Regions from separate parts of the Mesobacillus jeotgali genome, predicted to be linked through region 1. Evidence: predicted binding sites of a transcription regulator. Region 1 holds the regulator's gene; each other region holds the start of a gene.

Region 1 (5,043 bases):
ATCACCGATGCCCTCAGGCCAGTACCCACATTCGTAGGACAGCTGGTTAAATAGCCGAAATTCTCATCAAACGCATAGTTGACATATTCCTCAAGCCAGTCATCGATTTCATTGGCAGCCTTGAGGGCTTCACCTAGCTGAAAGCCTGGGAATAAACATTGAATCCTGATATGGTCTTCCTCATTGATCATGATACTGACTTCTTCATTTTCAGATAACAGGACGGCACCATGAACGGAGTTTTCTGCCAGATTCGGACTGATCAAATGCTTCTCGACCAGCACCCTTTTCTGCAAAGGCGGAATCTCATCCATTTTAATCATTTCCAACTGACCAAAAGCAGCTGTCGAAGTATTGCTGGCACGTTCCATGATCGTACCTGTCACTGCTTCTGCCTCACCATTGGTGAATAATGTCGGAAAATTATATTCATCAAGGTTCCTTGCAAAGCGGATGCGAGAGCTAAGGACGATATCTGAATCAGGACCATCATCACTCATCCAGGAGCTGACAGCCTGATTGATAAACTTCTCCAATGACAAGGCTACTCCCCTCCCTCTTGACCTGCTGACAATTTCCTTTCAAGTTCCCTGATCTGGTCCCTTGTCTCAGCAGCCTGCTCAAATTCCTCAGCTGAAATCAAGTTTTTCAGAGTTTGCTTCAGCTGATCGATTGTCTTCCTTACATGAAGGTCGCCGCCGACTCTTTTAGGGATTTTCCCATTATGCATTGAATTACCACTATGGAGCCTCCTTACAATCGGAGTTAACTGTTCACGAAAAGCATCATAGCAAGTCGCACAGCCAAATCTGCCGACTTTCACAAACTGCGGAAATGTCATTGAACATTGTGGACACTGGGCCACTTGCTCAGCATCAAAGGCATTCTTTTTCTGTTCAGGAAAAGCAGGTTCCATATTCAACAATCCGGCAAGCAAGCTATTGATCGAAAAAGCAGGGCCGTTGTTCATCATAAACAATTCGCCTTTTTCTTGTGCGCATATTTCACACAAGTGCAATTCCGTTTTTTCTCCATTTGAATAATTCGTGAAGTGCAGCGTTGCCGGCCTTTGATTACACTCTTGGCAGATCATGCCCTCACCTCTTTATCTGCTTTGATATTATTTGTATTTCAATGCCATCAGCATGGCTTTCAACATTCTCGCACGCAGCTCGTCACGCTGCGGCAGCTCTATATACAGGACGGACCTGTCGAGCACACTCAGCATGATTTTTGCCTCACGGTCAGTGACTACATCTTCCTCCACAAGACGGAAGATGACATGCTCAGCGCTGCTTTGCGAAATTCGTGTCTGTATCAAAGACAGTAAATCATCAATCAAATGTGCATGATCATAAGCCTGGACTTTGATGATCCGGATGTAGCCGCCGCCACCCCGTTTGCTCTCAACAAGATAGCCTCTTTCAATCGTGAACCTTGTATTGATGACATAATTGATCTGGGACGGCACGCACTGAAATTTATCGGCGATTTCACTTCGCTTGATTTCAACGATGTCCTTATCGCTCATTTCTAAAACCTGTTTAAGGTAATGTTCTATGATGTCCGATATATTCCTCACTAAACCTCCCCCATTCTGACTTTGACTATATTTGACTTTAATTATACAAAAAACTTTTTTTCGATGCAATGAATGCATCCTGAATTATTTTCGTCAAAATTATGTATGCCAAAAGATGACAATAAGGGGTGTGATGGTTATTATACCCATTTTGCAACATGTGGAAACTTGTATCCAGGCACATCGATTAAAAATTTGTTAAGGTTTAGATTTTCTGAGAAGGAGTCGGTGGTTATTTGGTTAGATTGGCTATGTGACCAACAATAATGTCTAGTGTATATAAGCTCTTTTACGGTGATTGTATATAAGAAATGGCTGGTATATTTTATTTTTTGGGGAACTGACCTGTGCCTGTATAAGTGCGATCCACTAACTTAATAAATGGCCAAAAAAGATAATGATCGTTAAAAACACGGATAATCCTAAAGTCAGGGTGATTGTCGAAAAACTTCTGGCCATGCCCTTCCAATTTCTCATACCTGCCATTCCTAAAAGCCCCGTTACAAAGGTCAGCAGGGTTACATATAAAAGCAGAACGTATGGTTGGGTGCCTAATATCGTGTATTCAATAGGCCCTGTGGAAGAAACTATAAAAAATAGTAAAACCCAGATTGTTGAAAAGATGAATGACCAAATATTCAATTGCTTAATCATTTAAAGCCTCCTATTAGCCTTGCTGTTTAAGCATTGCAAGTTTCTAAAATTAATCTTTGTAGACTTCGTAAGTAGTTGTATAAAGCAATATTCTGTTGTCGTAATTACACTATAAAAATTACATAGCTAGATATTCATAATGATCATAGAGTAACTAGGAAGATAAGTAAGGCGTGCTGATTGTTAAATAAATTCCACAAAAAATGCGTTAATCCTGCTTGGATCAACGCACTAGGAGTTTAGAGGCAACAAGCAACTATTTGTTCGAAGTTCGCTTATGTTCAGACAGCTTTTCGATCTTTTCCACCAAACCTGTCTGAAGTTGGCTCGGGTTCAGACAACTTTTCGGCTTTTTCCTCCAAACCTGTCCGAAGTAGGCTCGGGTTCAGACAACTTTTCGGCTTTTTCCTCCAAACCTGTCTGAAGTTGGCTCGGGTTCAGACAACTTTTTGTACTTTTCCACTAAACCTGTCCGAAGTTGGCTCGGGTTCAGACAACTTTTCGTCTTTTCCTCCAAACCTGTCTGAAGTTGGCTCTGGTTCAGACAACTTTTTGTACTTTTCCACTAAACCTGTCCGAAGTTGGCTCGGGTTCAGACAACTTTTTGTGCTTTTCCACCAAACCTGTCCGAAGTTGGATCAAGTTCAGACAACTTTTTGTACTTTTCCTCCAAACCTGTCTGAAGTTGGCTCAGGTTCAGACAACTTTTCAATCTTTTCCTCCAAACCTGTCTGAAGTTGGCTCAGGTTCAGACAACTTTTCAATCTTTTCCACCAAACCTGTCTGAAGTTGGCTCAGGTTCAGACAACTTTTTGTGCTTTTTCACTAAACCTGTCTGAAGTTGCACCAAGTTCAGACAACTTTACGATCTTTTCCTCCAAACCTGTCTGAAGTTGGCTCTGGTTCAGACAACTTTTTGTGCTTTTCCACTAAACCTGTCCGAAGTTGGCTCTGGTTCAGACAACTTTTCGTCTTTATCCACCAAACCTGTCTAAAGTTGGCTCGGATTCAGACAACTTTTCGTCTTTTTCCTCCAAACCTGTCTGAAGTTGGCTCAGGTTCAGACAGCTTTTCGATCTTTTCCACCAAACCTGTCTGAAGTTGGCTCTGGTTCAGACAACTTTTTGTGCTTTTCCTCCAAACCTGTCTGAAGTCGCACCAAGTTCAGACAAATTTACCATCTTTTCCTCCAAACCTGTCTGAAGTTGGCTCTGGTTCAGACAACTTTTTGTGCTTTTTCACTAAACCTGTCTGAAGTTGCACCAAGTGCAGACAACTTTACGATCTTTTCCTCCAAACCTGTCTGAAGTTGCACCAAGTTCAGACAACTTTACGATCTTTTCCTCCAAACCTGTCTGAAGTTGCATCTGATTCAAACATCTTTTCATTTATTACCTGCAAACTTGTCCGAAGTCAGGCCAAATATAATCAGTTGCTGCTACATTTCCAACACCTTTTATAAATTCGCATACAAAAAAAGAACAGCCATTACAGCTGTTCTTTCGTGTGCCCGGCGGCGTCCTACTCTCACAGGGGGAAACCCCCAACTACCATCGGCGCTGAGAAGCTTAACTTCCGTGTTCGGTATGGGAACGGGTGTGACCTTCTCGCCATCGCCACCAGACTATTTGGTTTGAGGTTTTATTCCCTCAAAACTAGATAATGTGTAAGAAGAATTCAAGAAGAACGAGTAATCAATTTGGTTAAGTCCTCGAACGATTAGTATCAGTCAGCTCCACACGTCACCGCGCTTCCACCTCTGACCTATCAACCTGATCATCTTTCAGGGTTCTTACTAGCTTGCGCTATGGGAAATCTCATCTTGAGGGGGGCTTCATGCTTAGATGCTTTCAGCACTTATCCCGTCCGCACATAGCTACCCAGCGATGCCTTTGGCAAGACAACTGGTACACCAGCGGTGCGTCCATCCCGGTCCTCTCGTACTAAGGACAGCTCCTCTCAAATTTCCTGCGCCCACGACGGATAGGGACCGAACTGTCTCACGACGTTCTGAACCCAGCTCGCGTACCGCTTTAATGGGCGAACAGCCCAACCCTTGGGACCGACTACAGCCCCAGGATGCGATGAGCCGACATCGAGGTGCCAAACCTCCCCGTCGATGTGGACTCTTGGGGGAGATAAGCCTGTTATCCCCGGGGTAGCTTTTATCCGTTGAGCGATGGCCCTTCCATGCGGAACCACCGGATCACTAAGCCCGACTTTCGTCCCTGCTCGACTTGTAGGTCTCGCAGTCAAGCTCCCTTGTGCCTTTACACTCTGCGAATGATTTCCAACCATTCTGAGGGAACCTTTGGGCGCCTCCGTTACTCTTTAGGAGGCGACCGCCCCAGTCAAACTGCCCACCTGACACTGTCTCCCGCCCCGATCAGGGGCGTGGGTTAGAATTTCAATACAGCCAGGGTAGTATCCCACCGACGCCTCCACCGAAGCTGGCGCTCCGGTTTCTCAGGCTCCTACCTATCCTGTACAAGCTGTACCAAAATTCAATATCAGGCTACAGTAAAGCTCCACGGGGTCTTTCCGTCCTGTCGCGGGTAACCTGCATCTTCACAGGTACTATAATTTCACCGAGTCTCTCGTTGAGACAGTGCCCAGATCGTTACGCCTTTCGTGCGGGTCGGAACTTACCCGACAAGGAATTTCGCTACCTTAGGACCGTTATAGTTACGGCCGCCGTTTACTGGGGCTTCGATTCAGAGCTTCGCGTGAGCTAACCCCTCCTCTTAACCTTCCAGCACCGGGCAGGCGTCAGCCCCTATACTTCGCCTTGCGGCTTCGCAGAGACC
Region 2 (5,043 bases), 1.2 Mb from region 1:
TACCTGGCTTTTCTCTTTGATCCTGCCTGCAATGATTTCCCTAGCAAGCTTAGTTTCCAGACTCCTCTGGATAAATCGCTTCAATGGCCTCGCGCCGTACACGGGATCGAATCCATGTTCAGCTAAAAACTCTTTTGCGTCATCCGTGATTGTCAGCTGGATCTGCTGGTCAGCGAGCCTTGCTTGTAAATTCTTTACTAGTTTTCCGACAATCAGTTTGATTTCCTTTAATGCCAAAGGCTTAAACAAAATGATTTCATCTACACGATTAAGGAATTCCGGACGGAAATGGCTGCGCAGTTGTCCCATCACCAGATCCCTCGTTTCTGAAGAGATTTCTTCATCCCCTTCCTGTCGGTCGAGCAAATGATGAGATCCAATATTGGACGTCATGATAATTACGGTATTCTTAAAATCGACCACTCTACCCTGAGAATCGGTTACCCGTCCATCATCAAGCATTTGCAAAAGGATATTGAAAACTTCCGGATGTGCTTTCTCTACTTCATCGAGAAGGATAACAGAGTAAGGATTCCTTCTGACGGCTTCAGTAAGCTGGCCGCCTTCTTCATACCCAACATATCCAGGAGGTGCGCCGATCAGCCTTGATACTGCATGTTTTTCCATATACTCAGACATATCGATCCGGATGATATGCTCTTCACTATCAAATAATGACTGTGCAAGAGTTTTGGCCAATTCTGTTTTACCGACTCCGGTAGGTCCAAGGAAAATGAACGAACCGATTGGCCTATTTGGATCCTTGATGCCAGCTCTTGCCCTGAGGACCGCGTCAGAAACTAGTGATACTGCTTCATCCTGTCCGACAACGCGTTCATGCAAAATAGTCTCAAGCTTCAGAAGCTTTTCGCGTTCGCCTTCCACCAGCTTCATCACAGGTATGCCCGTCCACCTTGAAACGATTCCGGCAATTTCTTCTTCGGTCACTTCCTCGCGAAGAAGCCTTTCTCCCTCATTTTTGCTAACTTCCAATTCAAGCTCTTTCAATTCTTTTTCAAGAGAAGGGATACGGCCATGCCTTAATTCAGCGGCTTTGTTCAAGTCATAGTCATTTTCTGCTTTTTCCAGCTCTCGTCGAAGCTTTTCAAGCAGCTCCCGCTGTTCCTGTACCTTTTGGATGCCTTCCTTTTCCTTCTGCCATCTCGATTTCATTGCATTCGCTTTTTCCCTCAAGTTGGCGAGTTCCTTGCGAAGAGTTTCGAGTCGCTCGCGGCTCGCATCATCTTTTTCCTTTGTCAACGCAGCTTCTTCAATTTCGAGCTGCATCACCCTTCTAGTCACTTCATCAAGCTCAGTCGGCATCGAGTCAATTTCTGTACGGATCATCGCACAAGCCTCATCAACCAGGTCGATCGCCTTGTCAGGCAGGAATCTGTCTGTGATATACCGATCTGACAATGTAGCAGCAGCTACCAGCGCACGGTCATGGATGTTTACTCCATGGTGGATTTCAAACCTTTCCTTCAATCCTCGTAAAATTGACACTGTATCCTCGACATCCGGCTCTTGCACAAGTACCTGCTGGAATCTGCGTTCCAGCGCTGGATCTTTTTCAATATACTTGCGGTGTTCATCGAGAGTCGTCGCCCCAATGCAATGGAGCTCCCCGCGAGCAAGCATTGGTTTCAGCATATTCCCGGCATCCATTGCTCCCTCAGTCTTCCCCGCACCTACAATAGTATGGAGTTCATCAATGAACAACAGGATTTTGCCTTCACTCTTTTTTACTTCATTCAAAACTGCCTTCAGTCGTTCTTCGAATTCGCCCCGAAATTTCGCGCCTGCGATCAGCGCACTCATGTCCAGCGCAAAAATCGTCTTATCCTTCAGGCCTTCCGGAACATCTCTCCGTACAATCCTTTGTGCCAGTCCTTCTACAATAGCTGTCTTACCTACACCTGGCTCCCCGATCAAAACCGGATTATTCTTCGTCTTCCTTGAGAGAATCCGGATGACATTGCGAATCTCACTGTCCCTGCCGATTACAGGGTCGACCTTTCCTGACCGGACTTCCTCCACAAGATCTCGTCCGTATTTTTTCAACACTTCATAAGTTGCTTCTGGGTTTTGTGAAGTCACTCTCTGGTTCCCCCTAACCTGATTGATTTTCGCCATTAATGTGTCTTTGTTAACTCGTAATTTCCTTAAAGCTGCGCCTGTTTCAGATCCAGGTATCTCAAGTAAAGCCAGTAAAACATGTTCTACCGATAAATAGTCATCTTCAAACTGTTTCATTTCCTTTTCGGCCTGGGCCAAAACCTTTTGCAGTGTTGCTGTAATGTATAATTTCCCTTGTTCTGCTCCGCTTCCCAAGACTTGGGGTTTCTTAGACAGGATTTTGTTTAGTTCTTCAGTAAAATGATCTAGATTTATTCCGATACCAGTCAGCAAGGTTGCAGCCAGATTGCCGTCCTGCTCAAGCAAGGCAAGCAAAAGGTGCGCTTCATCAACTTCCTGGTTATTATGTTGAACAGCCAGGGTCTGGGCTGATACAAAGGCATTCTGCAAGCTTTCTGTCATTTTATTCATATCCACGATCAACCACTCCTTTGACCTTTTTTGACCTTTAATTATATTATAATAAAAATTCCCAAATAGTAAAGCCATCCGCACTGGATGGCTTTAAGAAAGACAGTATGAAATTTCCGGAATTCCTGGTTGTACCAGCGTAAGTTATTTAAACTTTGGCATGTATGTCCAGTGGCGGTTGTGGTTGGAGTTTTCCGGAAAACGATCCCCAGCTTTAAGTTTAATTTTTTGCGGATTGTTGACATTGCTGCCTGTTTCACCAATTTCAATATAAATACCATTATTCGGTGCCTTTTGTCCGGCACGGAACTGATGACTTTGTCCCATTTGCCTTCCTCCTTCATTAAAGTATTCCGGCAATTTTATTATTTGCTGATTTAAATAAAGTATTTATGCATATTTTATCCTTCCAAAAAAAAGGGTTATACGGTACATTAGTGTGTATGAGAAAAAAAGCGTAAGCACCTTGTTACTTTAAGCGGTGCACGCCAAAAATGCCGCCTTAGTGGTTGAAAACCTGCTGGGCACTGGAGCTGGATATTTCTCGAAGTGAATTTATTCTCATCTTAAAAAAACGGAGGAAATCAAAACTTATGGAAAATTTCTATGACTTGATTAAATACATATTTCTTGGCCTGTTCCAGGGAATCACCGAACCAATCCCTGTTTCATCAAGCGGACACCTTGAGATAGCAGAGCATTTTTTTAAACTGAAAATTGAAGGATTGAGTTTTGCCCTTTTAATGAATACAGCTTCACTATTTGCTGTTTTGTTAATTTACAGAGCCGATATCATCCGGTTAATTGTTAACGGAATTGCATATCTTAAAAGTAAAGATCCCGAAGCAAAATCAGATTTTATGTTCATCATTTATCTAATTATCGGAACCATTCCAGCAGGTGTAATCGGAGTTCTTTTCGGAGACTTTATCGAGAAAGAACTTTCCCATATTAAAACTGTCGGCGTAACGCTTATAGTGACCGGCCTTGCGCTCTGGCTGATCCGAAACATGCGAGGCCGCAAGAATGACGGAGATTTAAGCTTTAAAGATGCCATAATTGTTGGACTGGCTCAAGCAGTTGCACTAATTCCCGGCATCAGTCGTTCCGGTGCCACAATTGTCGCAGCTATGAGCCTGGGAATGAAACAGGAAACTGCATTAAGGTACTCTTTCCTGCTTTATATTCCAGTCAGTTTCGGCGGGATGATTCTCGGATTTTCAGACCTTTTACTTGATGAACGTCTTGGGGAACTGGCGGTGCCATATATTTTTGCCTTCATCGCTTCACTGGTTGCTTCTTACTTCTCTTTAAAATGGTTCATGAATATCATGGCGCGCGGAAACTTAAAGTACTTTGCGATTTACTGCTTCATTGTAGGACCACTTGTCCTTTTCTTTTCTTAATACACAAAAACCGGCTACCTTCATGTTAGCCGGTTTTTCCATTATCTCTACTAATGGAATGTGCTCTTTTGGCAATTTTGCATCTTGAATACTCATTATGGCTTATAGAACATTTCTTTAGAACCTTTTTACACACCCAGTCACTGTTTCGGGCGTATAGAACCTTATATAGGACCTTTTCAACATGCATTTCCTGAAGTCCTATACAACAATGCCCTTAATCCTTCAATATCTCCACAAGCAATGCCTTCTGGGCATGGAGCCGGTTTCCTGCCTGTTCGAATACGACGGAGTGCTGTCCGTCGATGACTTCTGCTGTTACCTCCTCGCCGCGGTGCGCGGGGAGACAATGCATAAACAGGTAGTCTTCCTTTGCTGCTTTGAGTAATGCTTCATTCACCTGGTAGTCATGGAAATCATTTAACCTCTGCTCATTTTCGAGCTCCTGGCCCATGCTGGTCCATACATCTGTATAGATGATGTCCGCATCAGTTACGGCTTCCTCAGGAGAGTCGGTGATGACCATATTTGCACCACTCATCAACGCGAATTCTTCACAGCGGGCTGTAATGGCCTCATTCGGGAAGTACCCCTGTGGAGCAGCAATTGAGACATCCATCCCGATTTTTGTGCAGGCGATCATCAGTGAATGGGCAACATTGTTTCCATCACCGATGTAAGCAAGCTTAAGGCCTTTAAGTTTCCCTTTTTTCTCATAAATCGTCAGCAGGTCAGCAAGTGCCTGGCATGGATGATACAGATCGGTCAGACCGTTAATGACAGGTATGTCGGCAAAATGGGCCAATTCTTCAACTGACTCGTGTGAAAAGGTTCTGATCATGATGCCATCTAGATATTGTGAAAGAACTTGGGCTGTATCTGCCACTGTTTCACCCCGTCCGAGCTGCAGGTCGCTGCCATTTAAATAAAGTGCGCTGCCCCCAAGCTGGATCATGCCTACCTCAAAAGATACTCTTGTTCGCGTTGAAGACTTATCAAAGATCATTCCCAGTATTTTGCCTTTCAGGGGCTGGTCAAATTGTTTTTTTAATGTTTTTCCCTTCAAGATGACTGCCTTTTCTAATAA
Region 3 (5,043 bases), 790 kb from region 1:
TTGCTCCGTCAGGACTGCCGCTCGAAGGCATCCAGCTTGAACGTGAGCTTTTGGAGGAGTTGAAGGGCAGAGCGCAGCTTATTTATAAAACAACGGGCATGAAGCCGAAGGACCTCCGCGAAAAAATCCTTGAGGAGTTCTCGGTCAACAAGAAGACAATTTTCACGGTGAATGTCATGTCCTTTGGATTCAAGCATGGAATACCGATTGATGCAGACCTTGTTTTTGACGTCCGCTTTTTGCCGAATCCGCATTATATCGAGCATATGCGACCGAAAACTGGTCTTGATGAAGACGTGTCGACATATGTTTTAAAATGGAATGAGACTTCCAAGTTCCTGGAAAAAGTGACGGATTTGCTTGGTTTTATGCTCCCACACTATAAGCGAGAAGGAAAGGCGCAGCTCATCATCGCCATCGGCTGCACAGGCGGCCAGCATCGTTCCGTTGCACTGGCAGAACATATCGCCAAGTTTTTTGAAAAGGACTATCATACTCGTGTAACTCATCGTGATATCGATAAAAGGCAGGGACTTTTAAAATGATGAATGATGGATTGCCAAGAATCGTCATCATCGGTGGTGGAACCGGACTCCCAATCCTGCTGAGGGGTTTGAAAAAGCACCCCGTCGATATTACTGCGATTGTCACGGTTGCTGATGATGGCGGCAGTTCCGGCCGATTGCGGGAGGATATGCATATTCCTCCGCCCGGTGATATCAGGAATGTCCTTGCAGCGCTTTCAGATGTGGAACCATTGATTGAAGAGATGTTCCAGCACCGCTTCAATACAGCTAATGAATTGGCCGGTCATTCACTCGGCAACTTGATCCTGGCGGCGATGACGTCGATCACCGGCAATTTTGTCCACGCAATCCAGGAAATGAGCAAGGTTCTGAATGTACGCGGGAAAGTGCTGCCGGCAGCAAACAGGAGTGTCATGCTCAATGCGGTGATGGAGGATGACAGCATTGTCAGAGGAGAGTCCAAGATTCCTTACTCTGGAAAAAGGATCAAAAGGGTCTTTTTGAATCCGGAAGGCGTAAAGCCTTTGCCTGAAACGCTCCAGGCAATCAGGGAAGCTGACTTAATTGTAATCGGACCTGGGAGTTTGTATACAAGCATCCTGCCGAATCTGCTCGTAAAGAGACTTGGCAAGGAAGTGTGCAAAGCGAAGGCGCGCAAGGTATATATTTGCAACCTGATGACCCAGGCAGGAGAGACTCATGACTTTGCTGCCAGTGACCATATAAAGGCCATCTATGATCACATGGACTGTGCGTTTATTGATACAATCCTTGTGAACAGTGAGACAATCCCGCCGGATGTTGAGCTCCGCTATAAGGAAGAGCTTGCCCAGCCTGTCCATTTTGACCTTGACCGGCTAATGTCTCTGGGAATTGAAGTCGTACAGGATGAAATCGCAGAGCTCGACGGCAATGTCATCAGGCATGACACAAAAAAAGTTTCAGAAATTTTATATTCTATGATAATAGATGAAACCAAAAAGAGATATAACGCGTAAATATAGGATGCAAGCGTTTGTCTCTCTTTTAGGAACGGGTGATCGGGGTATTATCGGCCACTCAGCAAAAATAAAAAATCAGCTGCTGCGCTTTTGACAGCGCTGTGTAACCAGGGGGGTGAGAAGGTGTCGTTCGCTTCGGAAACAAAAAAGGAACTTACGAATATTGACGTAAAGGGCTGCTGCGCAGACGCGGAACTGTCCGCTTTAATCCGGATGAATGGTTCCCTTTCCTTCTCAAATCGCAAACTCATCGTAGACATACAGACGGAAAATGCCGCGATTGCCAGGCGCATCTATACCTTGATCAAGAAAAGTTATCAGGTTCAGGTAGAGCTTCTGGTGCGAAAAAAGATGCGGCTGAAAAAGAATAATGTTTATATTGTCCGCCTTAAGGAATCAGCCAGGGAAATTCTGGAGGATTTAAAGATTATAGGAGAAGGATTTGAAATAATCCATGACATTTCGCCTGAACTAGTGAAAAAGAAATGTTGTAAGCGTTCTTATTTAAGAGGCGCTTTCCTTGCCGGAGGCTCTGTAAACAATCCAGAGACATCTTCCTATCATTTGGAAATTGCCTCAATGTACCAGGAACATAATGATTCATTATGTGAGCTGATGAATACATTCGGGCTGAACAGCAAAACGCTAGAGCGGAAAAAGGGCTTCATCACTTATTTAAAGGAAGCGGAAAAAATCACTGAGTTCCTTAACATCGTTGGCGCCCATAATGCGCTGCTGCGATTCGAGGATATCCGGATTGTCCGCGACATGAGAAACTCGGTTAATCGTCTCGTGAATTGTGAAACAGCTAACTTGAATAAAACAATTGGTGCTGCACTAAGACAGGTAGAGAATATCCGTTACATACGGGAGACCGTCGGACTGCAAATTTTACCGGATAAACTGAGGGAAATCGCTCAGCTCCGAGTCGACTACCAGGATGTCACCCTTAAAGAGCTGGGCGAGATGGTAAGTGGGGGAACAATCAGCAAATCAGGAATCAATCACCGGCTGAGAAAGATCGATGAAATAGCGGATAAACTGCGTGCCGGGCAAATTATAAATAAATAGAGGGCTAGAGGAGGAAAATGCAATGGTGGAAAAACAGGTGGAAGTAAAATTGAAAACTGGTTTACAGGCTCGCCCTGCAGCATTATTCGTGCAGGAAGCCAACAGATTCTCATCTGATATTTTTCTTGAGAAGGATGGGAAAAAGGTAAATGCGAAGAGTATCATGGGATTGATGAGTCTTGCTGTCAGCGCAGGCGCATCCGTTAACCTGATCGCCGAAGGCAATGATGAAGAGGAAGCAGTGGAAAAGCTGGCTGAATATATCCAGAAAGAAAACTAATTCTCTGAAAGCAAAAAACTCGCTCCCGTATAGGGGCGAGTTTTTCATTGTGATTATTTATCCTTCTTTTCTTCAAGAACGTTGCGAGTGATGATCTGGTCAACAAGACCATATTCCTTCGCGCGCTCAGCAGTCATGAAGTTGTCACGGTCAGTATCTTTCGCGATGACTTCAAGCGGCTGGCCAGTGCGCTCAGAAAGGATGGTATTCAACTTTTCACGGAGGAAAAGAATGCGCTTAGCAGCGATTTCGATTTCTGTCGCCTGTCCCTGAGCACCGCCCAGTGGCTGGTGAATCATGACTTCAGCGTTTGGAAGGGCATAACGCTTGCCTTTTGTACCAGCAGCAAGAAGGAACGCACCCATTGAAGCAGCCATACCGATACAGATTGTTTGCACATCTGGCCTAATGAACTGCATAGTATCGTAGATTGCCATGCCGGCAGTGATGCTGCCGCCCGGGCTATTGATGTAGATGGAGATGTCCTTTTCCGGATTTTCAGCTTCCAGGAAAAGCAGCTGGGCAACGATTGAATTGGCAACATTGTCGTCAATCCCGCTTCCAAGCATAATGATGCGATCCTTTAAAAGGCGGGAATAAATGTCATATGCCCTTTCGCCCCGATTCGTTTGTTCAATAACTGTAGGAATCAAGTTCATGTTTGTTTTCCTCCTTTAACGTAAAGATCATTTCACTGCTATTATAAAAGGGTCTTTATAAAGCAGATGACTGCCCTTGAAGAGGCAGATTGCAGACTGGCATAAACTGGTTCGTTTGCCAGAGCACCTATGTAGTTTCATGATACACGCATGGTCAATAAAGGTCAAACGAATCGCTTGCAATAGCAGCAAAAACTGTTCGACATTAATGTATATTCCAAATTACTGTACCGTATCCATCTTACCCAAGATTGTGTTTTTTAAACAATAGCAATGGCTGAGCTTCCAAAAAAACTTCCTTGCAAAGCAAGTAAACTTACCCTATAATAGGTAAGCGTAACGCCAACTTTAAACATGCCCTCGTGGTGCAACGGATAGCACGTAAGATTCCGGTTCTTGAGATGTGGGTTCGATTCCTGCCGAGGGCGTAAATACGTAATTCAAATGGCTTTTGTGAGTAATCCGATAAAACTGTCCAAGTTTTGTCCGATCTCTGCGAAAGCCTTTTTTATGTTCTTTTTTTCCTGAATTTGGAACACGGTGCAATTATTTATGATGTCGGTGCAATTCTGGACAAGTTTGGTGCAATTATCATGTTTGATAGCGCAATTCTAACCGCTGACGGTGCAATTAACGCCTATCTTTAAGAGAATAATTTTTCCAGTTACCTTTTTTCAGGATTGGCTGTGTCTTTTTCCGGCCAATGCCAAATTCTTTCCATACACCAATGCCTGTTTATCATGTAAAATGAGTGCAGGGGTGATTTGGATGGATTTGAAAGCTGGTTTATGGCAAAAGCAGACATTAAAATTGGCGATGACCCAAGAGCTGACCCAGGCAATCGCGCTCTTGCAATATTCAGCACAGGAGCTTGCGGCCTTTCTTGAAGCTAAATCAATGGAAAACCCCCTGATGCAAGTAGACTTTAAAAATATCTCGAATTTTGATGCCAGTATGGACAGCACTCGAAAAACGAGAAAGAAGACATTCGAACGGGACCAGAAAAATCTAATTGAGCAGATCGGCGGCGGAGCAACTGATACGCTCGAAGACTATCTGCTATCACAATTAAACTTGCTAAAAGCTAGTCCTGAGGAAAAACTGATTTTACATGAATTAATTGAAAACATAGATGAAAACGGTTACTTGAATCTCGAAAAAGAAAACCTTATTAAAATGTTCAGCGTGGAGGAAGAGCTTGTTGACTCTGCTTTCTTCAAGCTTCAGTCACTCGATCCTGCTGGAATTGCAGCTAAGGATCTGCAGGAGTGTCTGTTGCTGCAAATAATGAGACAAAAGCGGACACCGGAAAACGAGCTGGCACTCACGATCATCCGTGATCACTTTCTTCTTTTTGCGGAGAAGAAGTGGAAGGCACTGGCGAAGATGCTTGGGGTCGAAACAAGGGATATCCAGAAAGTCCATGACGAGATACAAAAGCTCAATCCGAGACCAGGTGCTGCATTTCAGCGTGAAAAACTTGCCTATATCGTTCCCGATGTAGT

Evidence for each region. Region 1 encodes CtsR, which represses protease genes until heat stress. Its sites were predicted from a motif close to ATGGTCAATAAAGGTCAAACA; they were not measured.
Region 2: the regulator CtsR is predicted to act here: its motif matches at 2,568-2,588, upstream of clpB (ATP-dependent chaperone ClpB).
Region 3: the regulator CtsR is predicted to act here: its motif matches at 3,689-3,709, upstream of clpP (ATP-dependent Clp endopeptidase proteolytic subunit ClpP).

What each region holds. Positions count from the first base shown of each region.
Region 1 is NZ_CP109811.1:99,821-104,863, reverse strand. Features, by position in the region: gene FOF60_RS00520 (protein-arginine kinase McsB) at 1-542, opposite strand, end outside; gene FOF60_RS00515 (protein-arginine kinase activator protein McsA) at 545-1,093, opposite strand; gene FOF60_RS00510 (CtsR family transcriptional regulator) at 1,121-1,582, opposite strand; gene FOF60_RS00505 (hypothetical protein) at 1,952-2,236, opposite strand; rRNA gene rrf (5S ribosomal RNA) at 3,745-3,860, opposite strand; rRNA gene FOF60_RS00495 (23S ribosomal RNA) at 3,936-5,043, opposite strand, start outside.
Region 2 is NZ_CP109811.1:1,322,409-1,327,451, reverse strand. Features, by position in the region: gene clpB (ATP-dependent chaperone ClpB) at 1-2,556, opposite strand, end outside; gene FOF60_RS06550 (YjzC family protein) at 2,695-2,877, opposite strand; gene FOF60_RS06545 (undecaprenyl-diphosphate phosphatase) at 3,144-3,956, shown strand; gene argF (ornithine carbamoyltransferase) at 4,174-5,043, opposite strand, start outside.
Region 3 is NZ_CP109811.1:4,141,790-4,146,832, reverse strand. Features, by position in the region: gene rapZ (RNase adapter RapZ) at 1-545, shown strand, start outside; gene FOF60_RS21280 (gluconeogenesis factor YvcK family protein) at 542-1,525, shown strand; gene whiA (DNA-binding protein WhiA) at 1,652-2,599, shown strand; gene FOF60_RS21270 (HPr family phosphocarrier protein) at 2,622-2,879, shown strand; gene clpP (ATP-dependent Clp endopeptidase proteolytic subunit ClpP) at 2,933-3,538, opposite strand; tRNA gene FOF60_RS21260 (tRNA-Arg) at 3,895-3,966, shown strand; gene rpoN (RNA polymerase factor sigma-54) at 4,307-5,043, shown strand, end outside.